DNA from 3 places in the Streptomyces sp. NPDC005262 genome. Region 1 is predicted to be linked to each of the others. Evidence: riboswitches for the same ligand, from Rfam matches in the RefSeq annotation. Region 1 holds a riboswitch; each other region holds the start of a gene.
What was found. A riboswitch is a leader RNA that binds a small molecule or an ion and turns the genes downstream of it on or off. The one in region 1 is predicted to bind cyclic di-AMP.

Region 1 (2,256 bases):
ACCGGATACGGACGCGCGCTGCGCCAGGGCTTTCTGACCAACGCCCTGAACCCGAAGGCGCCCGTGCTCTTTCTCAGCCTGCTGCCGCAGTTCGTTCCGGACGGGCAGCCGCCCGTGTCCCGGACCCTGCTGCTGGCCACCGTGGTCGTGCTGCTCGCGCTGATCTGGTTCCCGGCCGTGGCGCTCCTGGTGGACCGTCTGGGCCGGTGGCTGCGCCGGCCGCGTGCCGCCCGCGCCATCGAGGGCGGCAGCGGCGCGGCGCTCACCGCGCTGGGCCTGGTGCTGGTCACCGGCCCCCTGCTGCACTGACGGGCGGAGGTGACCGGCAACCTGCATGGCGGAAGAGGCGGGGGTCAGCGGACCCGTCCGTACCAGACACTCCTCGTCCAGATCTTCTCCAGCCGCACCACGGCACCGGTCTTCGGCGAGTGCCAGATCCTGCCCCTACCGGCGTAGATCCCTACGTGGTAGACGCTGCGACCCCAGTGGAAGAAGACCAGATCGCCGCGGCGCCGCTGCGAGGCCGAGATGTGCCGGGTCTTGTTGTACTGCTGCTGGGCCGTGCGGGGGAGCTTCTTGCCCACCCTTTTGAACACGTACATCGTCAGACCCGAACAGTCGAAGCGGTGGGGACCTGTGGCCCCGTACCGGTACGGCGACCCCTTCTTCGACGCGACGATGTTGAGCGCCTTCGTCGAATGAGCCGCGGCCTGGGCTTCGGCCACACCGCCGGGGGCGATCGCGGAGCCGCCGACGGCGGCGAGCGTCAGAACCGTGGCGGTACCGGCCCGGGTGAGCAGAGACGGGACATGAACCTGCGCAGTCATGCGCAACCCTTCGTCAGCCGCCTGTGAAGGATGACCTGTCGGGTTCGGGCTGGCGAAGTTGCCCGGCCGCACTCGGCGGCTTCACCCCGAGGGTCGACCGGATGTCCGGTCGACCCGTTGTGCTCGGGTCCTCCACTCCTGCCGATCCACTTCCGTCGACCAGGCATCCGGGCGGCGGCAGGACTCGGCGTCCACCCGGACCGCCCCGCCGCGGTGGCGGGGGCTTGTCGTCTCACGGATCTTGACTCACCGAGTGCCGGATTTCCTAGGATTGGAAGCGATATGGAAGTTTTGTCGTGATTGATCCGTACGGGTGGGTACGGTAGTTACGCGAACCCGACCCGGTCGCCCCGACCGGCCCCGTACCAGCGGCGGAATGGCAGACTCCGTTCACCGGCCACGCTGGAGGCGCAAGTTGAACAATCCCTCGCGCGGGGGATCTCCTACGCCGAACGAGCGAGGAATTTTGATCAGGCCGCCGGGCGTGTCGCGGAAGGGAGTTGATCAACTTGTCTGGGCAGGGGGCACGGTGACCCGCCGGGCCCGACGCTCCCCGTCCAGGACGCGAAGCGCTCGCGCCAAGGTGGCGGCGTGGATCTGTGCTTCACCTCGCTCGTGCATCAACGCGAGTGCGTTGCGCAGGGCGACGGCCCGCGAGGCGAGTGCCTGCGCCGCTCGCAGCGCGCCGTAGGTGTCGCTGTCGTGGGCGGGGTTGATCCGCCCCAGCTGGTCGAGCACTTCCAGATAACGGTCGATGAACTCGCCCTCGGCGCGCGTCAGTGCGGGCAGCGGCGGGAACTCCGGTGGCTGCATCCGGTGTTCACCTCGCGCCGTTCGGCGGGAGTGACGGCTTGCGGTTCTCCAGTACGTGGTCCACCAGGCCGTACGCCTTGGCGCCCGGGGCATCGAGGATGAGGTCGCGCTCGATGTCCGCGGCGATCTGCTCGGCAGTTCGCCCGCTGTGACGGGCCAGCAGGCGGGTGAGCTGCTCACGGATGCGGATCAGTTCCCGTGCCTCGATCTCCAGATCGGACGGCTGGCCCTGCAGCGGCTCGGGAAGCGCGGGCTGCTGCACGACGACCCTGGCGCCGGGGAGGGCGTGCCGCCGGCCGGGAGCGCCCGCGGCGAGCAGCAGGGCCGCGCTGGAACCGGCCTGTCCGAGGCAGAAGGTCTCCACCTCGCAGGTGAGGTACTCCATCGTGTCGTAGATCGCTGCCATGGCGTCGAAGGAGCCGCCGGGGGAGTTGATGTAGAGGGAGACGGGGCGGTCGGGCGCCGCGTGTTCCAGGTACATGAACTGCGCGATCAGGTCGGTGGCGGCGGTGTCGTCGACCGCGGTGCCGAGGAAGACGATGCGCTCGGCGAGCAGCTTCGAGTACGGGTCGAGGGTGCGGGTCCCGTCGGACGTGCGCTCGGTGAACTCGGGCAG
Region 2 (2,256 bases), on a different contig from region 1:
GCGGCGCAGGATCCGTACGCACGCGCTGTGGAACGTCATGACCCACATGGCGTTGGCGCGCGGTCCGACGAGCTGTTCGACGCGCTCCTTCATCTCGCCCGCGGCCTTGTTGGTGAAGGTGATCGCCAGGATCTGGCCGGGGTGCACCCCGCGCTCGGCCAGCAGATGGGCGATGCGGTGGGTGAGCACCCGGGTCTTGCCGGATCCGGCCCCGGCGACGATGAGCAGCGGCGACCCTGCGTGCACGACGGCGGCGCGCTGCTCGGTGTTCAACCCGTCGAGCAGGGCGGCGGCGTCGATGACGGGGCGGTGGGCGCCGTCCCGGTAGTACGCGTCCCTGGGCGGCGGGGGCGCGTCGAACACGCCCGCGAAGAGGTCCTCCGGCACCGCCTCGGGTGCGGAGTCCTCGGGGGGCGGCGGGGGCTCTTCCTCCGAGTGCTGGAGGCCGGCCAGGAAGCTGTCGTCAAAGAGGCTGCTCATCGCTTGACGAGTCTAGGCCGCCGCACCGACACCGTGCGGCCGCATGGCGAACCGCACCCGGCGCACGGGCACATACGGAGACCGCGCACCCACACCGCGTAAGCGAAGAGAGGGGCGCCCGGCCCGCACGCCCGTCCCTGTCGCCAAGGTCACGAAAATGTATCGGGCATATCGAACATCAACCTTCACAGCAGCACCACGGGTTGGCTAGCGTGCTCGGTCGGGCGGCCCGTACCCCCTGAGGCGAACCACGCCGAGCGGGCTCCCACGCCGAATCCGGCCTGCCCTCACGGGAGTTCGGAACCGGGGACCCACACGCACCACCGGGGTGAATCGGTCCATATCTCTACATACGGACCGTAGGGCAGCCTTCCGTTCCGCCCGAACCCGACAGCTAACCCGGTAGGCGGTCCACGGAAGGAGATGCCGGCCTTGGCGTCGCATCGCAAACCGCGCACCCGGGTGCGCTCCACCACGCCCGCCGTCGGGCTCACGACGGCCGCCCTGGCAGGTGTGACGCTGCTCTCCACACAGAGCGCCACGGCCGCCCCGGCCTCGCCGAAGCCCAGCATCGAGGACGTACAGAAGAAGGTCGACGACCTCTACCGGCAGGCGGGTACCGCGACCCAGCAGTACAACCAGGCGAAGGAGGCCTCCGCCGCACAGCGGGGCAAGGTCGACGCGCTGCTGGACGAGGTCGCAAAGCGTGCCGACAAGCTGAACGATGCGCGCAGGGAGCTCGGCAACTACGCGGCGGCGCAGTACCGCACCGGCTCCATCGCACCGAGCGCCACCTTCTTCCTGGCCGATGACCCGCAGTCGTACTTCGACGAGAACCAGCTGATGGCCCGGATGGCGGGCCGGCAGCAGAAGGCGGTCACGGACTTCCGTACGCAGCAGGCCGCGACGTCGAAGAAGCGCGCCGAGGCGGCGAAGAGCCTGGAGACGCTCACCGAGTCGCAGGCCACGCTGCGGACCAGCAAGGAGAACGTCCAGAAGAAGCTGGGCGAGGCCCGCGTGATGCTGTCGAAGCTGACGGCCGAGGAGAAGGCGCGGCTCGCGGCGCTGGAGCGCAAGAAAGAGGCGGAGGCCAAGCGCAAGGCCGAGGAGCTGGCCCGTCAGCAGGCAGCCGCCAAGGCCGAGGCGGACCGCAAGGCCGAGGAGGCCGCGCAGCAGGCCGGATCCGGCGGCGACACGGGAACGGGCGCCGGCACGGGGACCGGCTCGGACAGCAGCGCCACCACGAAGGCCGACAAGGTCCTCGCCTTCGCCCGAGCCCAGATAGGCAAGCCGTACGTCTGGGGCGCGACGGGTCCCTCGTCGTACGACTGCTCGGGGCTGACCCAGGCCGCCTGGAAGGCGGCGGGCGTCGACATCCCCCGCACCACCTGGGACCAGGTGGAGATCGGCACGCGGATCGCGACGGCGGATCTGCAGCCGGGCGACCTCGTCTTCTTCTACGACGACATCAGCCACGTCGGCATCTACAAGGGCGACGGCATGATGATCCACGCTCCGAAGCCGGGCGCGAACGTCCGCGAGGAGTCGATCTACTACATGCCCATCTACGGCAGCGTGCGGCCCGCGTAGCCGCGGCCCCGGACAGCGACGAGCCCCCGCCGGAAGGATCCGGCGGGGGCTCGCGCCATGAGGGACAGGGACCGGCCCGGGCGGCAGCGGCCGGCTCAGGTCCAGAGCGTCGCGATGAAGATGTTGGCGACCGTCAGCCCGCCGACCGCCGCGAAGACGCCCTTCTCGACCTTCTCCTCGTCCCGC
Region 3 (2,256 bases), on a different contig from region 1:
GTGCGAAGCCAGGAAGGCGACCGGGTCGATGTCCGAGCCGTATGCCGGACCGGTGCGGACCTCGAAGTGGAGGTGCGGGCCGGTGACGTTGCCGGTGGCACCGGAGAGGCCGACCTGCTGGCCGGTGGAGACGGTCTGGCCCACCGAGACGGAGAGCGCGGACAGGTGGCCGTACTGCGAGTAGTGGCCGTCGGCGTGCTTGACGACGACCTCGTTGCCGTACGCCCCGCCCCAGCCGGCGGTGACGACGGTGCCGGAGGTGATCACCTTCACGCTGGTGCCGGTGGAGACCGGGAAGTCGATGCCGGTGTGGCTGCCGCTGGACCAGTTGGCACCGGAGGCACGGTAGTTGGTGGTGTGCTTGCCCGGGACCGGGGCGACGTAGCCGGAGCTGCTGCTCTGGGCGGGCGCGGGCTTGGTGGCCACCGGAGCCTTCGACGGGGCCGGGGCGGCCGGCGTGGTGCCGGTGGCCGCGGCGGGGCCGCCGAGGGTCAGCTTCATGCCCGGGAGGATCAGGCTCGGGTTGCCGCCGATGACCTCGCGGTTGTCCTGGTACAGCTTCTCCCAGCCACCCTCGACCTTGTTGTCGGTGGCGATCTTCGACAGGTAGTCGCCGGCGACGACGGAGTACGTCCGGGTCTCGGCCTGCTTCGCGACCGGGGCGGCGGGGGCGGCGTGCGTTGCGGCGGCGGAGTGCGCGACGGGAGCGGCCTGCTCCGCGGCGTGGGCACCGGTGGCACCGAGCAGCGGGAGGGCGATGACGGCCCCGCCGGCGCCGGCGGCGGCAACGCCACGAGCGATGGTGCTGGACTTCGGACGACGGTGCTTACCCGATATGGGCATGAAGAATTTCCTCTCCGGCGCCTACGAGGTGAGCTGTCGGGTTCGGACTGGAGATGCCCGGTCGCATGAAGTGCGACTTCACCCCGAGCCGGCCGGATTTCTCCGGTCGGCGGCTTACCTGGTTCCCCCGCTCCTGCCACACGATGAGTGGGTGCGAATTCCGGTCGGCGGCAGGATTAGGCGGTCCGTCCGGATTGACGGTGACCGTAAACGAATGAGGACGAGCAGAACAAGCCATCGGTTGCGTGCCGGAATCCGCGCCGGGAAATCAGCGCGGAATTCCGGTCACACTCCGTGGATTAAGGATCTTGGATTTCCGCGCCGTGTACGGATTAGCCTCCCGCCGCACCAGCACACACCGTCACCGATATGATCCCGCTCACGAGATGACCCCCATCTCCCGCATAAAGCAGGGCATGTTCGACTAAATACCCCAATACGGACATGTCATGAACATCATTCGCGACGGAGCCTCAGCACCTTCGCGTCCAGATCCCCCCGCAGGTCGGTGTGCAGTCCCTGATGCAGCAGCACGGAACCGTGGTGGACGGCCCCGGTGTCCGAGCAGGTGTAGGTCGCCGTGGGGTCGAGCCCGCGCAGCCGCAGGACCGGCGGCAACTCCCCGTACCTCTGCGCCTCCAGCCACATGAGCACCACCGTCTCGTCACCATGCGTGTACTGCACGGCGCTGAGCCCACCGCGCGGCGCACGCAGCCGGTACAGCGCGCCGTGCTGCACCACCGGGCGGATCTCCTTGTAGAGGTCCACCCAGCCCCGGGCCTCGGTCAGCTCCTCGTCGCTCCACTCGGTGAGATCTCCGCCGACCCCGAGCACCCCGGCCATCGCGCTCACGAAGCGGAAGCGCAGCGAGCTCACCCTGCTGTTGAGCTGGACATTCGGGCTGTCGGTGACCCAGGCGGCCATCACCCGCGCCGGATGGATCTGTCCGAAGCCCTCCTGGATGGCGAGCCGGTCCAGCGGGTCGGTGTTGTCGGAGGTCCACACCTGGTCGGTACGGGCGAGGATGCCCAGATCGATCCTGCCGCCGCCGCCCGAGCAGGACTCGAAGGCGACACCGGGGTGAGCCGCCCGCAGCCGGTCGATCAGCGCGTACAGCGCGTCCACATGCTCGATCCAGAGCTTCTGCGGATACTCCTCGCCCGGCCAGCCCGCATCGGTGAAGCAGCGGTTGAAGTCCCATTTCACATAGTCGATCGGGGCGGCGGAAAGCAGGGAGTCGAGCTGCTCCCACAGATAGTTCTGCACATCGGTCCGGGCCAGATTGAGCACCAGCTGATTACGGAACTCCGTACGGGTCCGCCCGGGAAAGTGCTGTACCCAGTCCGGATGCGCGCGGTACAGGTCGCTGTCGGCGTTCACCATCTCCGGTTCGACCCAGATGCCGAACTGCAT

Region 2: linked by a shared signal. The riboswitch ahead of ACFYP5_RS03525 (NlpC/P60 family protein) and the one ahead of ACFYP5_RS27715 (C40 family peptidase) in region 1 are both predicted to bind cyclic di-AMP.
Region 3: linked by a shared signal. The riboswitch ahead of ACFYP5_RS13085 (peptidoglycan DD-metalloendopeptidase family protein) and the one ahead of ACFYP5_RS27715 (C40 family peptidase) in region 1 are both predicted to bind cyclic di-AMP.

What each region holds. Positions count from the first base shown of each region.
Region 1 is NZ_JBIAKK010000013.1:113,424-115,679, reverse strand. Features, by position in the region: gene ACFYP5_RS27720 (LysE family translocator) at 1-309, shown strand, start outside; gene ACFYP5_RS27715 (C40 family peptidase) at 354-827, opposite strand; cyclic di-AMP (ydaO/yuaA leader) riboswitch at 831-1,027, opposite strand; gene ACFYP5_RS27710 (hypothetical protein) at 1,332-1,640, opposite strand; gene ACFYP5_RS27705 (ATP-dependent Clp protease proteolytic subunit) at 1,648-2,256, opposite strand, start outside.
Region 2 is NZ_JBIAKK010000001.1:803,707-805,962, forward strand. Features, by position in the region: gene pcrA (DNA helicase PcrA) at 1-480, opposite strand, end outside; cyclic di-AMP (ydaO/yuaA leader) riboswitch at 739-905, shown strand; gene ACFYP5_RS03525 (NlpC/P60 family protein) at 904-2,070, shown strand; gene ACFYP5_RS03530 (hypothetical protein) at 2,166-2,256, opposite strand, start outside.
Region 3 is NZ_JBIAKK010000003.1:688,353-690,608, forward strand. Features, by position in the region: gene ACFYP5_RS13085 (peptidoglycan DD-metalloendopeptidase family protein) at 1-843, opposite strand, end outside; cyclic di-AMP (ydaO/yuaA leader) riboswitch at 847-1,007, opposite strand; gene ACFYP5_RS13090 (alpha-galactosidase) at 1,300-2,256, opposite strand, start outside.